DNA from 3 places in the Bacillus haynesii genome. Region 2 is predicted to be linked to each of the others. Evidence: predicted binding sites of a transcription regulator. Region 2 holds the regulator's gene; each other region holds the start of a gene.
The links. Region 2 encodes Rex, which represses fermentation and respiration genes when NADH is low (regulators of the CRP and FNR family bind a similar motif). Its sites were predicted from a motif close to TTGTGAAATATTTCACAA; they were not measured.
Positions count from the first base shown of each region.

Region 1: the regulator Rex is predicted to act here: its motif matches at 5,686-5,703, upstream of adhE (bifunctional acetaldehyde-CoA/alcohol dehydrogenase).
Region 3: the regulator Rex is predicted to act here: its motif matches at 3,103-3,120, upstream of H2R00_RS05160 (nitrate reductase subunit alpha).

Region 1 covers NZ_CP059494.1:3,104,770-3,112,280, reverse strand. Annotated here, with positions in the region: gene H2R00_RS15460 (ROK family transcriptional regulator) at 1-109, opposite strand, end outside; gene H2R00_RS15455 (GntR family transcriptional regulator) at 424-1,155, shown strand; gene gntK (gluconokinase) at 1,148-2,689, shown strand; gene H2R00_RS15445 (GntP family permease) at 2,711-4,057, shown strand; gene gnd (decarboxylating NADP(+)-dependent phosphogluconate dehydrogenase) at 4,087-5,490, shown strand; gene adhE (bifunctional acetaldehyde-CoA/alcohol dehydrogenase) at 5,777-7,511, shown strand, end outside.
Region 2 covers NZ_CP059494.1:2,407,446-2,414,956, forward strand. Annotated here, with positions in the region: gene groL (chaperonin GroEL) at 1-1,038, opposite strand, end outside; gene groES (co-chaperone GroES) at 1,083-1,367, opposite strand; gene H2R00_RS11905 (CPBP family intramembrane glutamic endopeptidase) at 1,593-2,327, shown strand; gene H2R00_RS11910 (YdiK family protein) at 2,327-2,518, shown strand; gene tatC (twin-arginine translocase subunit TatC) at 2,564-3,340, opposite strand; gene H2R00_RS11920 (twin-arginine translocase TatA/TatE family subunit) at 3,347-3,520, opposite strand; gene H2R00_RS11925 (redox-sensing transcriptional repressor Rex) at 3,559-4,206, opposite strand; gene moaC (cyclic pyranopterin monophosphate synthase MoaC) at 4,210-4,716, opposite strand; gene H2R00_RS11935 (ABC-F family ATP-binding cassette domain-containing protein) at 4,863-6,788, shown strand; gene tsaD (tRNA (adenosine(37)-N6)-threonylcarbamoyltransferase complex transferase subunit TsaD) at 7,029-7,511, opposite strand, start outside.
Region 3 covers NZ_CP059494.1:1,062,626-1,070,136, reverse strand. Annotated here, with positions in the region: gene H2R00_RS05160 (nitrate reductase subunit alpha) at 1-3,038, opposite strand, end outside; gene H2R00_RS05155 (DUF438 domain-containing protein) at 3,212-4,453, opposite strand; gene H2R00_RS05150 (DUF1858 domain-containing protein) at 4,450-4,692, opposite strand; gene H2R00_RS05145 (TIGR04053 family radical SAM/SPASM domain-containing protein) at 4,781-5,884, opposite strand; gene H2R00_RS05140 (cyclic nucleotide-binding domain-containing protein) at 5,999-6,466, opposite strand; gene H2R00_RS05135 (YwiC-like family protein) at 6,616-7,338, shown strand; gene H2R00_RS05130 (fumarate/nitrate reduction transcriptional regulator Fnr) at 7,384-7,511, opposite strand, start outside.

The DNA.
Region 1 (7,511 bases), 700 kb from region 2:
TTGTTTCCTTGGCGATCTCGGCTCTCGAAATCGGCTCTGAAGTTCTGATTTTATTAAGAATGATCGATTTGTTCACCGATTTCATTAATTGAAATGTACCGCGCTGCATGTGAAATCCTCCATTTACACCTATCGTAGGTTTTATTGTACCACGGTTAATTAATTAAATTAACAAACGAAACCAAGATAGGTGTTTCCAAAGGTTTTGTACAACATTGCCACAGAAATGGTCAAAACATAAAGGGCCCCTGCTCCCTTTACTTTTTTGCTTCAGCGGGGCTTTCAATGCGCTTCTGCAAAACAAATGGTTTCTAAATGGAAAAAATTTTTCGGAAAATTTGAAATGAAAGTGTTTGCATAATCAAAAAAATCGCGTTATCATACTTGTATACAAGTATACTCGTATAACAGGAAGGTGAGTGTATGAGCGAATCTAAAGGCCTTTTATATCCGGAAAAGTGGCTTTCAAGAGCTTCAACAGGTGTTCGCGTCGCATGCGAGCTGAGAATGCGCATTATTTCCGGCTTGATTGAAAGCGGTACCATTTTATCTGAAAATAAATTGGCTGCGGAATTCTCGGTGAGCCGGTCTCCCATCCGCGAGGCTTTAAAAATACTGGCATCGGAAAAAATCATCCGTTTGGAACGGATGGGCGCCGTTGTCATCGGTTTAACCGAAAAAGAAATTGGAGAAATTTATGATGTGCGCCTGGTGATGGAAACATTCGTATTCGAACGGCTTGGACGGGCCAATGTCGACGAACTGGTAACAGACCTCAGCAAAATATTGGAGATGATGAAAGTCTCCATCAAATACAAAGATGCCGACGAGTTCTCATTTCAAGACGTCTTATTTCACGAAACGATTGTCCGCTCCATCAATCATTCTTACATTTTGATGATATGGAACAATCTCAAACCTGTGATGGAAAGCTTTATTCTTTTATCCATGCGGGCCCGCTTAAAAGAAAAATACGAAGACTTTGAACGAATTCTCGATAACCATGAACTTTATATCCAAGCGATCAAAACGAAAGACAGGGATCTGATGCTTAAATCCCTACATCAAAATTTCGATGACGTGCAAGGTAAAGTTGAAGATCTGTGGCTGTCGCAACAAATGCTGACGAAAGGGGCCGAACAAGTAAATGACTAGTTATATGTTAGGCATAGATATTGGTACGACAAGCACGAAAGCGGTTTTATTCAGTGAAAAAGGGGACGTGATCCAAAAGGAAAGCATAGGCTACCCGCTTCACACACCGGACATCTCGACCGCTGAACAAAACCCGGATGAGATCTTTCAGGCCGTCATCCAGTCAACGGCGAAAATCATGCAGCAGCATCCTGACAAACAGCCGTCATTCATTTCATTCAGCAGCGCGATGCACAGCGTGATTGCGATGGACGAAAACGACAAGCCGCTCACCTCCTGCATCACTTGGGCAGATAACAGAAGCGAAGGCTGGGCTCATAAAATCAAAGAAGAAATGAACGGGCACAATATCTACAAACGGACGGGAACGCCGATTCATCCAATGACGCCGCTAAGCAAAATCGCGTGGATTGTAAACGAACATCCTGAAACCGCTGCCAAAGCGAAAAAATATATCGGAATCAAAGAATATATTTTCAAAAAACTATTTGATCAATATGTCGTTGATCACTCCTTAGCTTCGGCGATGGGAATGATGAATCTCAAAACATTGAACTGGGACGAAGAAGCGCTGACCGTTGCCGGCATCACGCCCGACCACTTATCAAAGCTCGTTCCGACAACAGCCATTTTCAATAATTGCAATCCGGAACTGGCGGCGATGATGGGAATCGATCCGCAAACGCCGTTTGTCATCGGTGCCAGCGACGGCGTGCTGTCCAACCTCGGCGTCAACGCGATTAAAAAAGGCGAAATCGCCGTCACCATCGGGACAAGCGGTGCGATTCGCACGATTATCGATGAGCCGCAGACCGATGAAAAAGGCAGAATCTTTTGCTATGCCTTAACTGAGAACCATTGGGTCATCGGCGGGCCAGTCAACAACGGCGGGATCGTCCTTCGCTGGATCAGAGATGAATTTGCTTCATCAGAAATCGAAACGGCAAAACGTCTCGGCATTGATCCATACGATGTCTTGACCAAAATTGCCGAACGCGTCAGACCGGGTGCCGACGGACTGCTGTTCCACCCATACCTCGCAGGCGAACGGGCGCCGCTCTGGAATCCGGATGTGCGCGGTTCATTCTTCGGCCTCACCATGTCGCACAAAAAAGAACACATGATTCGCGCGGCATTGGAAGGGGTTATTTACAATCTGTACACCGTCTTCCTGGCGTTGACAGAATGCATGGACGGTCCAGTTGCCCGAATTCAAGCGACCGGAGGTTTCGCAAGGTCTGATGTATGGAGGCAAATGATGGCCGATATTTTCGAATCGGAAGTCGTCGTGCCGGAAAGCTATGAAAGCTCTTGTCTCGGAGCCTGCATTTTGGGGCTGTACGCGACGGGAAAAATCGATTCGTTCGATGTCGTCTCCGACATGATCGGAAGCACGCACAGACACGCGCCGAAAGAAGAATCGGCCAATGAATACAGAAAATTAATGCCGATCTTTATCAACTTATCTCGAGCACTGGAAAACGAGTATACACAAATTGCAAATTATCAAAGAAGCTTATCCAGCAAAAAATAGGGGAGAATTGGAGGCGTTATCATGCCATTAGTGATCGTAGCAATCGGGATTGTCGCACTATTGCTTTTGATTATGGGGTTAAAACTGAATACGTTTGTTTCATTAATTATCGTATCGTTCGGTGTTGCTTTGGCACTCGGAATGCCGCTTGACGACATCGTCAAAACGATTGAAGAAGGGCTCGGCGGAACGCTTGGCCATATCGCATTAATCTTCGGGCTCGGCGCCATGCTGGGCAAGCTGATCGCGGATTCAGGGGGCGCTCAGCGCATTGCGATGACCCTCGTCAACAAATTCGGGGAGAAAAACATCCAATGGGCGGTCGTCATCGCCTCCTTTATCATCGGGGTTGCATTATTCTTCGAAGTCGGATTGGTTTTATTGATTCCAATTGTATTCGCCATTTCAAGAGAATTGAAGATTTCTATTTTATACCTTGGAATTCCGATGACGGCGGCCTTATCCGTCACACACGGCTTCCTGCCTCCGCATCCGGGACCGACGGCTATCGCGGGAGAACTCGGCGCCAATATCGGGGAAGTGCTGCTCTACGGTATCATTGTTGCAATTCCAACCGTTCTTTTGGCCGGACCTTTATTTACGAAACTGGCGAAAAAAATCGTCCCGCAATCATTTGAAAAAATGGGCAGCATCGCTTCACTCGGTGAGCAGAAAACGTTCAAGCTTGAAGAGACGCCAGCCTTTGGCATCAGCGTCTTCACAGCTATGCTTCCGGTCATTATCATGTCTATTTCGACTGTTATTACGCTCATTCAAGAAACGATGGGACTTGCAGACAACAGCCTGCTGGCAGCGGTTCGTTTAATCGGGAATGCCTCGACTTCGATGGTCATCTCCCTGTTGGTCGCGATCTATACAATGGGTATCGCCAGAAAGATCCCGATCAAACAAGTGATGGATTCCTGTTCAACTGCCATTACACAAATCGGAATGATGCTCTTGATCATCGGGGGCGGCGGAGCCTTCAAACAAGTCTTGATCAACGGCGGAGTAGGCGACTATGTAGCTGAATTATTCAAAGGAACAGCCATGTCACCGATCTTGCTCGCCTGGGTCATCGCCGCGATTCTGCGCATCTCTTTAGGTTCCGCGACAGTTGCTGCATTAAGCACGACCGGACTCGTTCTTCCGATGCTCGGACAAAGCGATGTCAATCTTGCGCTGGTTGTGCTTGCAACAGGGGCCGGAAGTGTAATCGCTTCCCATGTCAATGACGCGGGCTTCTGGATGTTCAAAGAGTACTTCGGCCTAAGCATGAAAGAAACATTTGCCACCTGGACACTGCTTGAAACAATTATTGCGGTGGCCGGATTAGGATTTACTTTATTGTTAAGTCTATTTGTATAAAAAAGTTTTAATGAAGGAGCAGGTATTACATGCGCAATACAATCGGTGTCATAGGTTTGGGGGTCATGGGGAGCAATATCGCCCTGAACATGGCAAGCAAAGGCGAACAAGTCGCCGTCTATAACTACACAAGGGATTTAACCGATCAACTCGTCCAAAAAACGGGAGGCCAAACAGTCAATCCGTACTATGAGCTTGAAGATTTCGTAAAGTCTTTAGAAAAACCGAGAAAAATCTTTCTTATGGTCACAGCAGGTAAACCGGTCGATTCTGTCATTGACTCGCTCGTTCCTCTGCTTGAAGAAGGGGACGTCATCATGGACGGCGGCAACTCCCACTACGAAGATACAGAACGAAGATATGACAGTTTGAAATCAAAAGGAATCGGCTACTTGGGAATCGGCATTTCCGGCGGCGAAGTCGGCGCTTTAAAAGGCCCATCCATTATGCCCGGCGGAGATCGGGACGTCTACGAAAAAGCAGCTCCGATTCTTACAAAAATTGCTGCCCAAGTGGGAGAAGATCCATGCTGTGTCTACATCGGTCCGAAAGGCGCGGGTCATTTTGTCAAAATGGTGCACAACGGCATCGAATACGCAGACATGCAGCTCATCGCCGAAGCGTATACATTTTTAAGAGAAAAGCTTCTTTTGCCGATAGATGAAATCGCTGACATTTTCGACACATGGAATCAAGGAGAGCTGAAAAGCTATTTAATCGAAATCACAGCGGAGATCCTGCGGAAAAAGGATGAGCGAACGGGCGCTCCGCTCATCGACGTCATCCTCGACAAAACCGGCCAAAAAGGCACGGGCAAATGGACGAGCCTGCAGGCCGTCGACAACGGCATTCCATCATCGATTATCACGGAATCCCTGTTTGCCCGTTACCTGTCATCATTAAAAGACGAACGGACAGCTGCGGAAAAAGTATTGGCCGGACCTGAAACAGAAGAACAGCACCTGGATAAGAAGGTGTGGATCGACCACGTCAGACAGGCATTATACATGGGAAAAGTCTGCGCCTATGCACAAGGCTTCGCTCAATATAAAATGACGTCTGACCTGAATGGATGGAACCTGCCGTTAAAGGACATCGCCCTCATCTTCCGCGGCGGCTGCATCATCCGCGCACAATTTTTAAATCTCATCAGCGAAGCGTTCGACAAACAGCCGGACCTGTCCAACCTGCTGGTCGCACCTGACTTCGCTGAGAAACTAAAAGAATACCAGTCCGGCTTGCGAAAGGTCGTCTGCGAAGGCATCAGCTCAGGCATCTCATTCCCGTGCTTAAGCACAGCCCTTTCCTATTACGACGGCTACCGGACGGGCCGCTCAAACGCAAACCTGCTGCAAGCGCAACGCGATTATTTTGGCGCTCACACGTATGAGCGGACGGATATGGAAGGCGTGTTTCATACGGACTGGCATTAAAAGCTGCACCCCGGATCTCGGGGTGCATTCTTATTTTACTCAAGAATGAATTTCATACTTTGTTCAACATTTCACAAACTTATATTTAAAATTCGTGATATGATAAATTCAGCCACAGAAAAGGAGGACTGATGCCAAAATAAACCAGACAATCCGCATAAGATTCACTTCAGGGATAAAAATTTTTAATCTTACTTGTGAAATGTTTCACAAACTATACCGGCATCATTCATCCCTGGACATCCTGTTGTATTCAAATTCCTATTCATTCACTGGAGGGTTTACAATGGCAATCGAAGAAAAGGACATGAAACAAAAGCAAAATGCCTCAAACATGATTGATCAGCTAGTCGAAAAAGGCCTAAAGGCATTGGAAGAATTCCGCAGCTTTGATCAGGAGCAGATTGATGAGATCGTCAAACAGATGGCGCTTGCCGGCCTTGATCAGCACATGCCTCTCGCCAAACTTGCCGTCGAAGAAACGAAGCGCGGCGTTTATGAAGATAAAATCATTAAAAACATGTTTGCCACAGAGTATGTCTACCATCATATCAAATACGATAAAACAGTGGGCATCATCAATGAAAACGAACACGACGGAGTCATTGAAATCGCGGAGCCTGTCGGTGTCATCGCCGGCGTGACGCCGGTGACCAACCCTACTTCCACCACCATGTTCAAGTCCCTGATAGCGATCAAAACAAGAAATCCAATCGTGTTTGCTTTCCATCCATCCGCCCAAAAATGCAGCCGTGAAGCTGCGAGAATCCTTCGGGATGCAGCCATCAGGGCAGGAGCACCCGACAATTGCATCCAATGGATCGAAACGCCTTCTCTGGATGCAACTCAAGCCTTAATGACCCACCCGAACGTTTCCCTGATCCTCGCAACAGGAGGCGCAGGCATGGTGAAATCCGCTTACAGCTCCGGAAAACCGGCCCTTGGCGTCGGACCTGGAAACGTTCCATGCTACATCGAGAAATCTGCCAACCTGAAGCAAGCCGTCAATGATCTGATCTTATCCAAAACATTTGACAACGGCATGATTTGCGCATCAGAGCAGGCCGTCATCATTGACAAAGACATCTACTCAGACGTAAAAGCCGAACTGACAAGAAACAACTGCTATTTCTTAAATGAAACCGAAAAATCAAAGGTCGAGAAATTGGTCATCAATGAAAATACTTGCGCGGTAAACGCTGATATCGTCGGCATGCCGGCATTCAAAATCGCTGAAATGGCCGGTATAAAAGTGCCTCAAGATACAAAGATCCTCATCGCCGAATTAGAAGGCGTAGGTCCGGATGACCCACTGTCCAGAGAAAAACTGAGCCCTGTTTTAGCATGCTACAAAGTCAGCGGGCTTCAAGAGGGATTAAAATGTGCCGAGGACATGCTGGCGTTCGGCGGAACCGGCCACTCGGCGGTGATTCATACGAACGATCAAGAAGCCGTTAAAGAATTCGGATTAAGGATGAAAGCCGGGCGGATCATCGTCAATGCACCGTCGTCACAAGGGGCGATCGGCGATATTTACAACGCCTATATGCCTTCCTTAACGCTCGGCTGCGGCACATATGGCGGGAACTCCGTCTCGTCAAACGTAGGAGCTGTTCATTTAATCAACACGAAAAAAGTGGCGAAAAGGAATGTCAATATGCAGTGGTTTAAAGTGCCTCCAAAAATCTATTTTGAAAAACACGCAACCCAATATTTAGCGAAAATGCCTGACATCTCAAAAGCGTTGATTGTCACCGATCCGGGAATGGTGAAACTCGGATATGTAGACCGCGTCCTTCACTACTTAAGAAGGCGTCCATATTACGTTCATTGTGAAATTTTTTCTGATGTCGAGCCCGATCCTTCAATTGAAACAGTAATGAACGGCGTCGACATGATGGCCAAATTCCAGCCGGATGTCATCATCGCCCTCGGCGGAGGTTCTGCAATGGATGCCGCAAAAGGAATGTGGTTGTTCTATGAACACCCGGATGCTGAATTCTTTGGCTTAAAGCAAAAAT
Region 2 (7,511 bases):
TTGGTTGACGCGTGCCGCGATTTGCTCTGTATCTCCCGCACCTTCAACGATTGTTGTGTTTTCTTTTGTAACAACAACTTTAGAAGCGCGTCCCAATTGGTTGATTTGAGTTGATTTAAGGTCAAGACCTAAATCTTCTGTGATCACTTCGGCACCTGTCAGGATAGAGATGTCTTCGAGCATCGCTTTGCGGCGGTCGCCGAATCCAGGCGCTTTAACAGCCACTGCGTTGAATGTTCCGCGAAGCTTGTTGACAACCAATGTTGCAAGAGCTTCACCTTCAACGTCTTCAGCAATCAGAAGCAATGGCTTGCCTTGCTGAACGACTTGCTCAAGCACCGGCAGGATTTCTTGAATGTTTGTGATTTTTTTGTCTGTTACTAAGATGTACGGGTTCTCAAGAACCGCTTCCATCTTATCGGAATCTGTCACCATGTAAGGAGACGCATATCCGCGGTCGAACTGCATACCTTCAACCACTTCAAGCTCTGTTGTGAATCCCTTGGATTCTTCAATTGTGATGACGCCGTCGTTGCCGACGCGCTCCATTGCTTCAGCGATCAGGCTTCCGACTTCTTCGTCAGCAGCGGAGATTGAAGCAACTTGTGCGATTGATTCTTTGCCTTCGATTGGTTTAGAGATTTCTTTCAGGCTTTCAACAGCTACAGCCACAGCCTGCTCGATACCTTTGCGCACGCCTACAGGGTTAGCGCCGGCAGTTACGTTTTTAAGACCTTCGCGAATCATCGCTTGAGCTAGAACTGTCGCTGTTGTTGTACCGTCACCGGCAACATCGTTTGTTTTGCTCGCAACTTCAGCAACAAGCTTTGCGCCCATGTTTTCGAACGCGTCTTCAAGCTCGATTTCTTTCGCGATGGTTACACCGTCGTTTGTGATTAATGGAGAACCGAATTTTTTCTCAAGAACGACGTTGCGTCCTTTAGGTCCCAAAGTTACCTTTACAGCATCCGCCAATGCATCTACACCGCGCAGCATTGAACGGCGGGCTTCTTCGCTAAACTTAATATCTTTTGCCATGTTATTCGAACCTCCTATATAATTGTCTCGTTTTTATTTATGACTTAGCCGATAACAGCTAAAATGTCGCTTTCACGCAAGATTAAGTAGTCAGTACCTTCATATTTCACTTCGGTACCTGCATATTTTGAGAAGATGATGCGGTCGCCTGTTTTAACTTCTAATGCAACGCGCTCTCCGCTCTCTAACACACGGCCTGAACCGGCTGCAACCACTTTACCCTCTTGTGGTTTTTCTTTTGCGGAGTCAGGAAGTACGATTCCGCTAGCAGTTTTTTCTTCAGACTCAACGAGCTCAATGACAACGCGATCACCTAATGGCTTTAACAATGAAACAACCTCCTCAATATTTTCATATGTAATTTTAGCACTCGCACTCGGTGAGTGCTAACACAATTCTTATAATAAAGAATCTCCCAGGCAATTTCAAGTGAAAAGGTCAAATTTTTTTGCGCTTACATTTCTCCGCATATCCTTATCATCCTATAATTTAAAAAGAGTGTGTTACAATAAACATAGTCTGATTTAGATTTTTAGAAAAGGAGTACATAAAGCTTGAGAAAACAATACTGGTTTATTATATTGGCATACGTTCTCATGCAATTGTCGGCCTATGTCGGCTTGCCTCTTCTCTACTTTTTGGGTGTGGGCAGAGGACAGCCCAAAGCTGAAGCCCAGCTTACATTGGCGGGCGTCTGGTCTGTCATCGCGTTTACTCTCTGTCTCGTCATCGTGCTGCTGATTTTGCGGACGGTCCCGAAGACGACGCTTCGCAACCGTCCAAAAGCATCGGTTGGCGCGTCAATCGGATGGGCGGTAGCCGGCGTTTTTCTCGCTTTGTTTTCGCAGTCAATTGCCGCTTCGATCGAAATGTACTTGTTCGGGGTCAACCCGGAATCCGAAAATACGCAGCGAATCATGGAAATCATCACCGCATTGCCGCTGATGGTGTTTGTCTCTTCTGTATTCGGTCCGATTCTTGAAGAAATCATTTTCAGAAAGATCATTTTCGGTGCAATCTATGAGAAAACGAATTTTTTCATTGCCGCTTTGTTCAGTTCGGTTCTCTTCTCGGTCGTCCATTTGGATTTCAGCCATTTGCTCATTTATACAGCAATGGGATTCACATTCGCTTTTTTATATGTCAGAACCAACCGGATTATCGTGCCCATTTTCGCCCATGTCGCCATGAATACTTTCGTCGTCTTGCTGCAGACATTCCGGGAGCCTATTGAAAAATATTTGGAACACGTCGAGAAAATGCAAATGATTATTGGAGGATTTCTATGATGAGAAGCCCTAAATTCTGGGGAGTGATTTATTTTTTAACGGGTGTGCTGTTTACGTATCTGGCGGCAACCTCGCCCGGAAACATGTGGTCTTTTTATACGATCCTGCTGATGCTTTTCGCAGCCTATAATATCAGCATTTCCTTTAAAATGTTCGCCATGGCCGGCAGGATGAAGCGAAAAGATCAATAGCCTTTTATGTGAAGGAAAAGAGCCATTCTGAAAAAAGAATGGCTCTTATTTTGTATGGTCGTTCAAAAACGCTTGATTTTCCTCTTGAATCATTGTTTTTTGCGCTTGCCTGTAGGATATTCTTGAAATCACGATACTGATTTCATAAAGAATGAGCAATGGCACTGAGACCATTAAATGCGACAAAAGCTCAGGCGGTGTAATGAGCGCCGCGATGACGAACAACACAAAATATGCGTATTTTCTGATTTTCGCCAAAAACATCGGCGTCACGAGCCCGAGCCTTGTAATAAACATGATGACCACAGGCATCTGAAACAATAAGCCAAAAGGAAGCGTCAACTGAAGCAGAAACTGAAAATATTCGTGAATTCCGATGACCTGGTTAACATTCAGATCATCTGAGACTCTCGTCATAAAGTCCACGACAAACGGAAATAAAATAAAGTAAGAAAAGGCAATGCCGCCTAAAAAAAGAATGATCGATACCGGAATATAGCTAAGCGTCACTTTTCGTTCTTTTTCATACAGCCCCGGGCTAATGAAAGCCCACAGCTGGTATAAAACAAGCGGCGAAGTCAAGACGGCACCGATGATGAACGCAAACTGCACGTACACAAATAAAGGATCGGTCAGCTTAAACGCGTTAAGCGTCAGCAGCTTCGCTTCATCCGTCTGCTGCAGATAGATAATCAGCGGCTTTGCCAAAAAAAAGCCTGCCGCAACAAATAAAACAAAAAAGAAAAAAGTGATCACAAGCCGTCTGCGTAGTTCTGTGATATGTTCTATCAGCGACATTTCTTTTCCCTTCATAAATGTCATCCTATCCTACTGATCTTCTTTCTTTTTATCGGAATCGTCGTCAGCCAAACCTTTTGTCGCATTTTTAAACTCCCGCAGCGTGTTTCCAGCCGCTCTTCCCAGCTCGGGAAGTTTCTTCGGGCCGAATATCAATAGCGCCACCACGACGATTAAAATAAAGCTTCCAGGACCGATTGGCATAAAGCCTGCCCCCTTTCCTTTATTTTTCGTTTTCCGTTTTACTTTTCCTGCATTGAATAATGTTTCAGAAAATACACCAGCGACTGAAGTTCAACCGCCAAATCTATATGATGAATGCGAATGTGTTCCGGCACATTCAAGCGGGCCGGCGTAAAATTAAGAATGCCTTTAATGCCAAGCGCCACCAGCCTGTCTGTAATCGACTGTGCAGCTTGAGCTGGAACCGTCAAAATGGCGACCGGGATATCATCATCCGTCATATGCTCTTCAAGCTTATTCAGATCATAGACGGGAACGCCGCCGACCTCGGTTCCGATTTTTTCTTCATTGATGTCAAACGCCATGGCGATCTTTGTATTATTGTTTTTGATAAAATTGTAATGGAGAAAGGCTGTCCCCAAATTCCCCACGCCAATGAGCGTTACGTTCGTCGTTTCATCCTGATCAAGCGTCTTTCTGAAAAAGGACAGCAAATAATTGACATTGTAGCCGTATCCTTTTTTTCCGAGCGCGCCGAAGTACGAGAAATCCCTGCGGATGGTCGCGGAATCGACTTTGACGGCATCGCTCAACTCAGCGGAAGATACACGCTGTTTTCCGGATGCATGAAGGTTTTTTAAAAAACGATAGTATAATGGCAGCCGTTTCGCTGTCGCTTGCGGAATTTTTGAATGATCCATGTTCATAAACTAATCCTCCATGTCTACATCAGCTTTTTCCCTTTTATAGTCACCGTTTTTCCCGCCTGTCTTTTCGAGAAGAAAGGTCGGTCCTATCACCATTCCCTTATCCGCCGCTTTGCACATGTCATATACGGTCAGCGCACATACGGAGGCGGAAGTTAACGCTTCCATTTCCACACCTGTGCTCCCTTTGGTCTTGACTTTAGATTGAATATGCAGGATGCTCTTCTGTTCTTTCTCCTCCCAACGAAAGGTGATGTCGACTCCTTTCAGAGCGATTGGGTGGCACATCGGGATGATGGCGGATGTCTGTTTTGCGGCCATGATTCCGGCCACTTGCGCCACCGCCAATACATCGCCTTTTCCGATTTCCCGGTTTTTGATTTTTTCATGTACTTTTCGATTCATTGACACGCTTGAAACAGCCGCAGCTGTGCGCACTGAAGCTTCCTTTTCGCTTATATCAACCATCTTGGCTCTGCCTTGTTCATTAAAATGTGTAAACTCATTCATGTTCTTAACTCTCCTTATAACGATCATACACTATTTTTTTCGTTCTGTCTTTTTCTTCGGCTAAAATCTTCCAGACTTCACTTAATTGTTTGCTGACTGCGCGGTGATAAGCTACACTTAAAATAGCAGACAAGAGGTGAAAGATCATGATGATTTTACAAGTGAACCAGCTTTCAAAATCGTTTGGAGCCGATACGATTTTAACGAATATAAAACTCGAAGTCAGATCTCGGGACCGGATTGCGATCGTCGGACGCAACGGCGCCGGAAAATCGACTCTCCTAAAGATTATCGCAGGAAAGCTTTCATATGAAAAGGGGGACATTATCAAACCGAAGGATTTGACGATGGGCTACCTTGACCAGCATTCCGGCCTCGATTCCAAGCTGACGCTTAAAGAGGAATTGCTGTCGGTATTTGATTTTCTAAAAAAAATGGAAAAAGAAATGCGCGCGATCGAGGAAAAGATGGCGCAAGCCGGACCGGACAAGCTTGAATCATTGATGAAGACGTATGACAGGCTTCAGCAGGAGTTCAAGGACAAAGGCGGCTACCAATATGAAGCAGAAGTCAGATCCGTTATGCACGGGCTCGGCTTTGCGGGATTTGATGACTCCGTCCGCGTTCAGGACTTAAGCGGAGGTCAAAAAACAAGGCTTGCCCTCGGAAAAATGCTTTTGACAAAACCGGACCTCCTCATCTTGGACGAACCGACAAACCACTTGGATATCGATACCCTGACATGGCTTGAACAATATTTACAAAACTACAGCGGAGCGATTTTAATCGTTTCCCATGACAGGTACTTTCTTGACAAAGTGGTTACCCAAGTTTACGAGATTACCCGGGCACAAAGCAAAAAATATATCGGGAACTACAGCTCTTATCTCCAATTAAAAGCCGAGCAGCTGGAAAGGGAAACAAAGCTTTACGAAAAGCAGCAGGACGAAATCGCCAAACTGCAGGAGTTCGTCGACCGGAACCTGGCAAGAGCTTCGACGACGAAACGGGCGCAGAGCAGACGAAAGCAGCTTGAACGGATGGAGATCATGGACAAACCGCTTGGAGATGAAAAATCGGCGTCATTCCGCTTTGAAATTACTAGGCAAAGCGGAAACGATGTACTGCGAGTGGAAGACCTGACGGTAAGCTATCAGGAGCAGCCCCCGCTTCTCCGTTCATTGGATTTTCGCATTACCCGCGGGGAAAGCGTTGCGCTAGTCGGGCCGAACGGAATCGGCAAGTCAACCCTTTTGAAAGCATTGATTCAAAAGCTAAAGCCGGTGTCGGGAACAATCGCGACGGGCTCCCATGTCTCAATCGGATACTATGATCAGGAGCAGGCTGAATTGACGTCGTCAAAACGCGTGCTTGACGAGCTTTGGGACGAATATCCGGAGATGAATGAAAAGGATATCCGGACCTGCCTCGGCAACTTCTTGTTCTCGGGAGAAGATGTATTAAAACCTGTACACGCGTTAAGCGGAGGCGAAAAAGCCAGGCTTGCCCTCGCAAAGCTGATGCTGCAAAAAGCGAACTTCCTTATCCTTGATGAGCCGACAAACCATCTCGACCTGGACAGTAAGGAAGTCTTGGAGAACGCTTTAATCGATTACCCGGGAACGATATTATTTGTGTCCCATGACCGCTATTTTATCAACCGGATCGCGACAAAAGTACTGGAGCTTTCCCGCGATAAAGCAGAAGAATATTTAGGCGACTACGATTATTACACAGAAAAAAAAGCGGAGCAGCTTGAACTGAAAGAACTAGAAAAACAGACGGAAGAGCGCCAGAAAAACGCTTCCGAAAAACCGGGCACAAAAAAGAGCTATGAAGAAGAAAAAGAGCTGAAAAGAAAAGAACGCCAGCGACAGCGCAGGATTGAAGAAATCGAAACTAGAATTACGGCCATTGAAGAACAGATCGAAAAGAATGAAGAGCTCCTGTGTGAACCCGACGTCTTCCAAGACCACGAGAAGGTCCAGGAAATCCATTCTGAAAATGAACGGCTGAATGAGGAGCTCGAACAACTGTTATCCGAATGGGAAACACTTTCTACAAATGAATAAAGGATGAACCGCTCCAAGCCGGAGCGGTTTTTTTGTCCACAAATAAAATCCTTTATTTAAAAGAAAGAAAGCGATTTACCCACAATATCCACAAAAAACATAATATTTATGCACATTATTAACAGGTAAAAAGGCTCTGTAAATTAAGGTTTTTGACATTATGCACAAGGCTGTGGATATATGTTAATAACCTGTTAATAACTTTTCCGGGGGCAAAAAAACCTCACAAAACGTGAGGTTTCAATAAGACGTCAAATCTAAGCCAGGCTGACCGTTCATATCGTATTTTCCCCTGATTCCTTTTTCAAAAGCAACTGTACCTGCGGCGGCAATCATGGCGGCATTGTCCGTACATAGCGAGAGCGGCGGGATCAAAAGCTCGATTTCCGGATGGCTGCTGAACGTTTTTTCGAGCGCCGCTCTCAGCCCTTTATTTGCAGCAACTCCTCCGGCGAGCAGCACCTGTTTGACGCCATAAGCTTTCGCAGCGCGTTCCGTTTTTGTCACGAGGACATCAATGACGCTTTCCTGAAAGCTGGCTGACAAATCCTCCGGAGCTATCGTTTCCCCTTTTTGTGAAGCGTTGTGAAGCGTGTTGATGACTGCTGACTTCAATCCGCTGAAGCTGAAATGATAAGAGCCTTCCTCAAGCCATGCGCGCGGCAGCGGCACATTTGCTTCGCCTTTTTGCGCAAGTTTGTCAATGTGAGGTCCTCCCGGATA
Region 3 (7,511 bases), 1.3 Mb from region 2:
CCTTTTTCAGAACCGCTGAAAGCAGGGGAGGTGATTACCGTTTTCGGCTGAGCCGAAATTTGCTCAAATGTGAAGCATTCCTCTTCCCGTTCTTCAGCTAAATCTTTCAACTCAAGATTCGTTATTTTTTCAAGCGATTCCCACGCTTTAACGGCTACTTTCCCGTTTGAAGTGGAAGAGAGAGTCAATACCGCTTCAGCAGCTTGTCTTGCATCACTGATGTCAGGACAGCCTTTGGCGATTGTGTCGTCTTTTACGACGCCGAGCGTTTTTTTGAGAGAATCATATTCCGCTTCAACAGACCAGTTCATACCTTTCGTACCAAACGGCTGTTTGACAACATTCGGCCCGAGCGATGTCATCTTATTGAAAATCTGCTTGTAATCCCGTTCCACGACGTGAATTTGCGGCATTGTTTTACCTGGAACGGCAGGGCAGTCGCCTTTGCTCCAATCTTTGATTTTCCCGAGCGGCTGCGCCATTTCTTGTGGAGTGTCATGGAGAAGAGGAGTCGCAACAGCCTCTTTTACAGGTTCCATGTCAACTTCTTCAGCCAGATCGGAAACCGCTTTTGCCAATGCTTTAAAAATATCCCAGTCAGACTTTGATTCCCACGGCGCGCTGATTGCCGGGTTAAACGGGTGGATGAACGGATGCATATCCGTGCTGCTGAGATCGTGTTTTTCGTACCAGGTGGCCGCAGGGAGCACGATGTCTGAATAAAGGGCTGTTCCCGCCATCCGGAAATCGAGATTGACCAGTAAATCGAGTTTGCCTTCAGGCGCTTTGTCACGCCATGTGATTTCTTCAGGACGAACGCTGTCCTGATCATCGTTCATCAATCCGTTTGTCGTACCGAGCAAGTGCTTCAGAAAATATTCATGACCTTTGCCGGAGCTCGAGATTAAGTTGGCTCTCCAAACAAATAGGTTTCTTGGGAAGTTCTTTTCATTGTCAGGATCTTCAATCGAAAACTTGAGCTTTTTCTCTTCAAGCTGTCTGGCAATATAGCTTCCGACTTGCTGAGCGTTCTCAGCGCCTGCTTTTTCTGCTTCTTTATATAAGTCGATGCCGTTTTTCTCAAACGTCGGATACGATGGAAGCCATCCGAGTCTCGCTGCCAGCACATTGTAATCGGCGTGGTGCTTGTAGCGCGATGTTTTTGCGATTGGTGAAGCGAGCCCGCTGATTTCCTGATCTTCATAGCGCCACTGGTCGGTAGCGAAGTAGAAAAATGATGTGCCGTTTTGCAGTTTGGCAGGGCCTCCCCAGTCTTTGGCCATCGCGATCGTCTGCCATCCTTCGGCCGGCCGGAGTTTTTCCTGGCCGACATAGTGGGCCCAGCCGCCTCCGTTAACCCCTTGGGCTCCGACGAGAAGCACAAGATTCAGCACAGCTCTGTAAATGGTGTCTGAATTGAACCAATGGTTAATCCCGGCGCCGACAATGATCATTGAGCGGCCCTCTGTGTCAATCGCATTTTGCGCGAATTCCCTTGCGATCTTGATCACCATTTCACTTTTAATTCCAGTAATCGGCTCTTGCCAAGCCGGTGTAAACGGTTCAGGATCATCAAATGATGCCGGCGTCTGTCCGCCGATTCCGCGGTTGACGCCATAGTTGGCGAGAGTCAGGTCGAAAACGGTGGAAACAAAGACTTCCTCACCGTCCAGGATGACTTTTTTGATCGGAAGCGGTCTTTCAAGCACTTTATTGCCTTTATGTGAGAAGTAAGGAATGTTGACCGTGCCGATCATATCTTCATGTCCAAGCATGGAAAGCCGAGGTGTGATCGGTTTTTCTGAATCCTCATCAACCATGCGCAAGTTCCATTTACCTTGGCCGTCCCAGCGGGAGCCCATCGTGCCCTGCGGAATTGCAAATCCATCTGTGTCTTCGTCCCAAACGGCAGGCTTCCATTCATCATGCTCTGTCGCACGCCCGATATCTTTAGCGTGGAGGAAGCGGCCTGCTGTGAACGTTCCGTTTTCCTCTTTCAAAGTCACCAAAAATGGGAAATCGGTATATTGTTTTGCATAATCAATAAAACGTTCTGTCTTCTGGTTGACATAAAAGTCTTGCAGAATGACATGGCCCATCGCCATGGCCAGTGCGCCGTCGGTGCCTTGTCTGATGCTCAGCCAATCATCGGAAAACTTTGAGGACTCGGCAAAGTCCGGGCTGATCGAAATCACTTTTGCTCCTTTATAGCGGGCTTCGGCTAAAAAGTGAGCGTCAGGCGTTCTGGTAAGCGGCACATTAGAACCCCATGTCATGATGTAGCCTGAATTGTACCAGTCGCTGCTTTCCGGAACGTCGGTTTGATCTCCCCAAATTTGCGGTGAAGCAGGGGGGAGGTCGGCATACCAGTCATAGAAGCTCAGCATCGGCCCGCCGATCAGGGACATGAAGCGTGATCCTGCTGCATGGCTGAGCATCGACATGGCCGGAATCGGCGAGAAACCGACATTGCGGTCAGGACCGTATTTGGCAATGGTGTACAGAAGGGAAGCTGAAATCAGCTTCAGCACTTCGCTCCATTCGGCGCGGACAAATCCGCCTTTTCCGCGCGCCTGTTTATAGGCTTTCGCTTTTTCAGGGTTTTCGACAATCGATTTCCATGCTTCCAGCGGATTTTTGCTGCTGTTTAGCGCCTCGCGCCACATCTGGATCAGCACACCGCGGACATACGGGTATTTCACGCGGAGCGGGCTGTATATATACCAGGAAAAGCTGGCTCCCCGCGGACAGCCGCGCGGTTCAAAGTCCGGCATATCAGGGCCTGTCGAAGGGTAATCGAGTCGCTGCCCTTCCCATGTGACGATCCCGTTTTTGACGTAGATATTCCAGCTGCAGGATCCTGTACAGTTCACCCCATGGGTAGAGCGAACCACTTTATCATGCTGCCATCTATTTCTGTATACATCTTCCCAATCCCGGTCTTCATATGTGGTTTGGCTGTGTTGATTGGAATGGTGTTCAATAGGGGAGAAATAATTTAATCTCCTGGAAATGGGACTCTTTTTCTTTTTTTTCATTGCTGGTTCACTCCTTCTGAGTCATTGATGCTACCCTCACTATATATGGAGGAGGCAATGTACCTTGTTAAATTTGTCACATGGTTTCGGCTTTTCACAAATTTGTCACATTTTTAGGAGGGGGAGAGGGAGGACAAAAAAACAGCCTGCATGGAAGCGGGCTGTCGAATGGTTCAATCGCTCGTGTTCAAAATTCTCTTTTCCCCGGTAATCTCCTGAATCGGGGCGATGTTCTGGGTGAATTCCAAAGTGCCGATATAGCGGCCGTTTTCATCGCGTACGGCAAAATAGCGGATGAACACGTATTTGTCTTTAAATTTGATCCAAAAGTCTTCAACGTCTTTTTTGCCTGATTTAAAGTCGTCAAGAAGTTTATTGACGATGTGGACGCTTGCCGGCGGATGGCAGTTTTGGACGGTCCGGCCGATAACGGCTTTTGTCCGGGCGAAAATCCGTTCCTTTCCGTGTGAAAAATAGCGGACGACATCGTTTTCATCGATGAAGGTGATATCGACTGGAAGATGGTTCATCATGTGCTCAAGCTGAACCACGGACAGAATACCTGTAGGGAGCCTGACATATCCGTCAGCCGCCTCTTCGCTTGTTTTGAGCTGATGGCGTTCAGGCTGCCACACCGTTTCCGGAGCAGTCAGGCAATATCCGATCTCGTCGCTTTCTGCCGCGATTTTCAGCCATTCATCTTCTGTCAGCGTTCTGAGCGCCATCGGCAAGAGGATATTTTCTTCTTTATAAATCATTTCTGTGCCTTCTTGAATGATAAACGTTAGTTCACGGATGACCTCATCTTTTTTGTCCGGCGTATATTCCTCCAACAAACGCTTCACTTCTTTAATGCTCTTGCGGATAAAATCGTCGACAGCCCACATCACCTGGCTGGGCCCTGTAATTCCGTACTTTTCTAAATAGGGGAACAGAAGATTTTCTTTTCTGCTGTAATGTTTGTCGACGTCAGCGAGCAAGTTTAAGTCTGCGAGCAGTTTGAGAATGTTGTCGCGATGATCATCTTTTTCGAAGCGTTCCAAATGAAGCTGCATTTTAAAGTTCAAAAGGAGGTCGATTTCTTTATTTTCTTTCATAAATGTATGAACGGGATGGCCCGGCTGCTTGTCGGCGTCAGCGCGGTGAATGTCTTCAATCGATCCTTTAAACACAGCGGCGTGAACGGAACAGAGCTCTTGGATTTCTTCAGGTGTAATGCCTTCTTCCTTCATTAACGCCTGTTCCAGCTGAGCGATTTCTTCGGCATTGACTGAACTGAATGCCTTTTCAAACCGTTTTTTGACGTCGGCAAGCGGTTTTCCTTTATGAAGGTCGATGATGATCTCTTTCAGAAGCTGCTTCTTTTCCTCTGGCAGACCTTGCTGTGTTTCCCGGTTGTTAATGATTTCACTCATTGTTTTTCTCCTTTCCAAACGGGGTCAAATCCGTGTGCTTCCAATATATCTAAGATATAGGACCATTCGATTTGCATCATTCGCGCGCCTTTTGGAATTGTCATGATGCGCCCGGCCGTTTCCAGCATGCCGGGCTTTGTAATGTTTTTAAACCCGGCTTCCTTCATCACGGCTTTTAGTTCAGGATGCAATGTGCAAAGTTCGTATACGGAATCGTTCAAATCAATTTTTTTATGCAGAGGGATCACATCCTTTGATAGTGATGATCATTCTCATCTATACCGTAATACAAGTATGCTGAAAAAAATGTGACGTACATCACATTTTTCAGCGCAAAGCCTTCGGAATATAAATGCAGCTCGGGTCGCTTTCCAGGTAATCGCCCGTCAGAGCATAGGCACGCGAGCGCGAACCGCCGCACACATGGCGGAATTCACAGACGCCGCATTTCCCTTTAAATCCGTCCGGATTTCGCAAATCCTTAAAGATCGGTGATTCGCGATAAATCTCAGCCAGCGGCTGTTCGCGGATGTTTCCGACTTTAACCGGCAGAAGTCCGCTTGGATATACATCACCGATATGGGAGATAAACATGAACCCGTTGCCATCATTCACACCTTTCGGGGCCCGCCCCAATCCGCCGATCACATCCATTTTCCCTTTCTGCAATGCGTGTTCATAGCGGATTTTCATGTTGGGGTCTTTCGCTTCCCGCATTTTTTGCTGAATGACGACCCGCCGGTAGTGCTGGGCTGCTGTCGTTTTGATGTCAAAAGGCGCTTCTTTTGCCAAACGGCTGAGCCAGAGGAAGACTTTTTCATGGTCCACAGGAGAAATCATATCTTCCCGCTTCGCACGGCCTGTCGGGACGAGAAAAAACACACTCCATAATACGCAGTTCAATTCTTCGATCAGCTTTGCCATTTCATCCAGGTAATCGATGTTATAAGCGGATATGACGGTATTAATCTGCAGAGGCAGATGACATTCATGGATGTAGCGAATCGCTTTCATGGTCAGGTCAAAGGAACCGTCCGTTCCCCGAAAATGATCATGAATCTCCCGGGTCGGGCCGTCCAAGCTGAACGCCCATCGGGATAAGCCAATTTCTTTTGCTGATTGAATCGCTTCTCTTGTAACATTCGGTGTGGCACTCGGGGTCATGGAGACGCGAACCCCTTTTTCGACGGCATACTCAATAATGGCGAATACATCGTCTCTCATTAAGGGATCACCACCTGTAAGCACGAGGAGCGGATTGTCCATCGCATGAATTTGATCGATTAAATCTTTTCCCTCTTTCAGGGAAAGCTCCCGCGGATCGCGTTTATTTTGAGCAGATGCCCGGCAATGAAGGCACTTGAGCTCGCAAGCCCTTGTCAGCTCCCAAATGACGATAAACGGAGACTTGTCGAAATCGCAATGTATCATCTTTCATCTGTCCTTTCGTTTGCATTCATGTGTATCGTAGCGGATATGTAAGAGAAAAAAAGTTAAGTAGATCACATTTGGAGAAAAGAAGAGAAAGAAGGGGAGAGGCCCTTCTCACACGTCGTCTTCTGCGGAGGAGTTGAGGTAACGCAAAAAAAGCTGGTAGGAAAAAAATAAATTCTGCTGGAGCAGCATGAGAAAGTTCGTCTGTAATTGGCGGTTATAAGTCATCATTTTTTTGAAATTATGAAATGGTATTTCAAGCACGGCGGTTTCAGAGGCAGTGTTGACTGAAATAAACGGAGATAAGAAAGGTTCGCCTTTTTGATCGATAGGAAAAACATCGCCTTTTTCCCACTCGGCGATCGTCCGAGATTCTTCCGGAAGCCTTCTGTCAGAAAAATGCACTTCTCCTTTTAAAACAAAATAGACGGATTGCGAATGAAGGAACGATCGCGAATGCTGAGATGGTTGGATATCGATCACCTTACCGTTCTTCAGCAGCTTTTTGATGATCGGAAGGGGCACCCCGAAAAACATAGGAAGATTTTTCAGAAACAATAAGTAGTCAAACCGGTCCATGGTATATCCTCCTTCTCTATATTAGCTTTTAGTATAAAGCGCCGGGCTGCAGGGCGCAGTGATTTAGTTCACACGACTGTATGCAAAATGTCACTGTGTAAGAAAGACGAAACTTTTATAATGTACTAGAAAAGAAGGGAGGATGTGTGATGAAAGTGTTCATACCGAAGCAGCACGGCGCCTGGGCGATGCTTGTGATCCCGTTTATTCTCGGCATGTTCGCCGGGGGCGCGGATGTAAAGCATATTCCGCTGTTCTGCGGATGGCTGTTTCTATATCTTGCGGCATTTCCGGCTACGATGATGGTGAAGAAGAAAAATATCGTTTACTATCAAAAATGGGTTCTTGTCTACGGCATTCCGGCCGTCGTTTTCCTGCTCATTTCGGTCTGGCTGGAGCCGCGGCTCGTTTTTCTCGGTCTGCCGCTGTTTCCGCTCTTTCTCATCAATCTTTATTATGCGAAAAGAAACAACGACAGGGCGCTTTTAAATGATATTGCGGCAATCCTTGTTTTCAGCGCGGGCGGGCTGGCGAGCTTCTGGATGGGAGCGGGGAAACTGGATGGTGAGGCATTGTTTGTTTTTATCCAGTCCGCTTTGTTTTTCACAGGGAGCGCCTTTTATGTCAAGTCAATGATCCGCGAAAAGAAAAACAATCGGTTTAAACTTTATTCATGGGGCTACCACGTTTTCCTGCCGTTCGTCTCGCTGGCCGCAGGGGCAGAATGGGCGGTGCTTGGCGTAGTGCCGAGCAGTCTCAGAGCGTGGTTTTTCCACGGGAGGAAATTGTCGATTAAGACAATCGGAATCTCTGAGCTGGTGAATGCCTGTTTCTTTATGGCCGTGTTGATCGTTTTTCTGCTGCAAACGTAAAAAACAAGGACACTGTGCTTCATGTCCTTGTTTGTTTTCGCTTTTTCAGTCGATATTGCAGATTTCGAGCGGGCAGTTTTCACAGTCGATTTCGCGTTTTAAATAGTTGAGCTGGTGGATGACGATTTTTCCCGAGTCCTCAATTGAAATGACACCGTTCTTCCGGAGGTCGC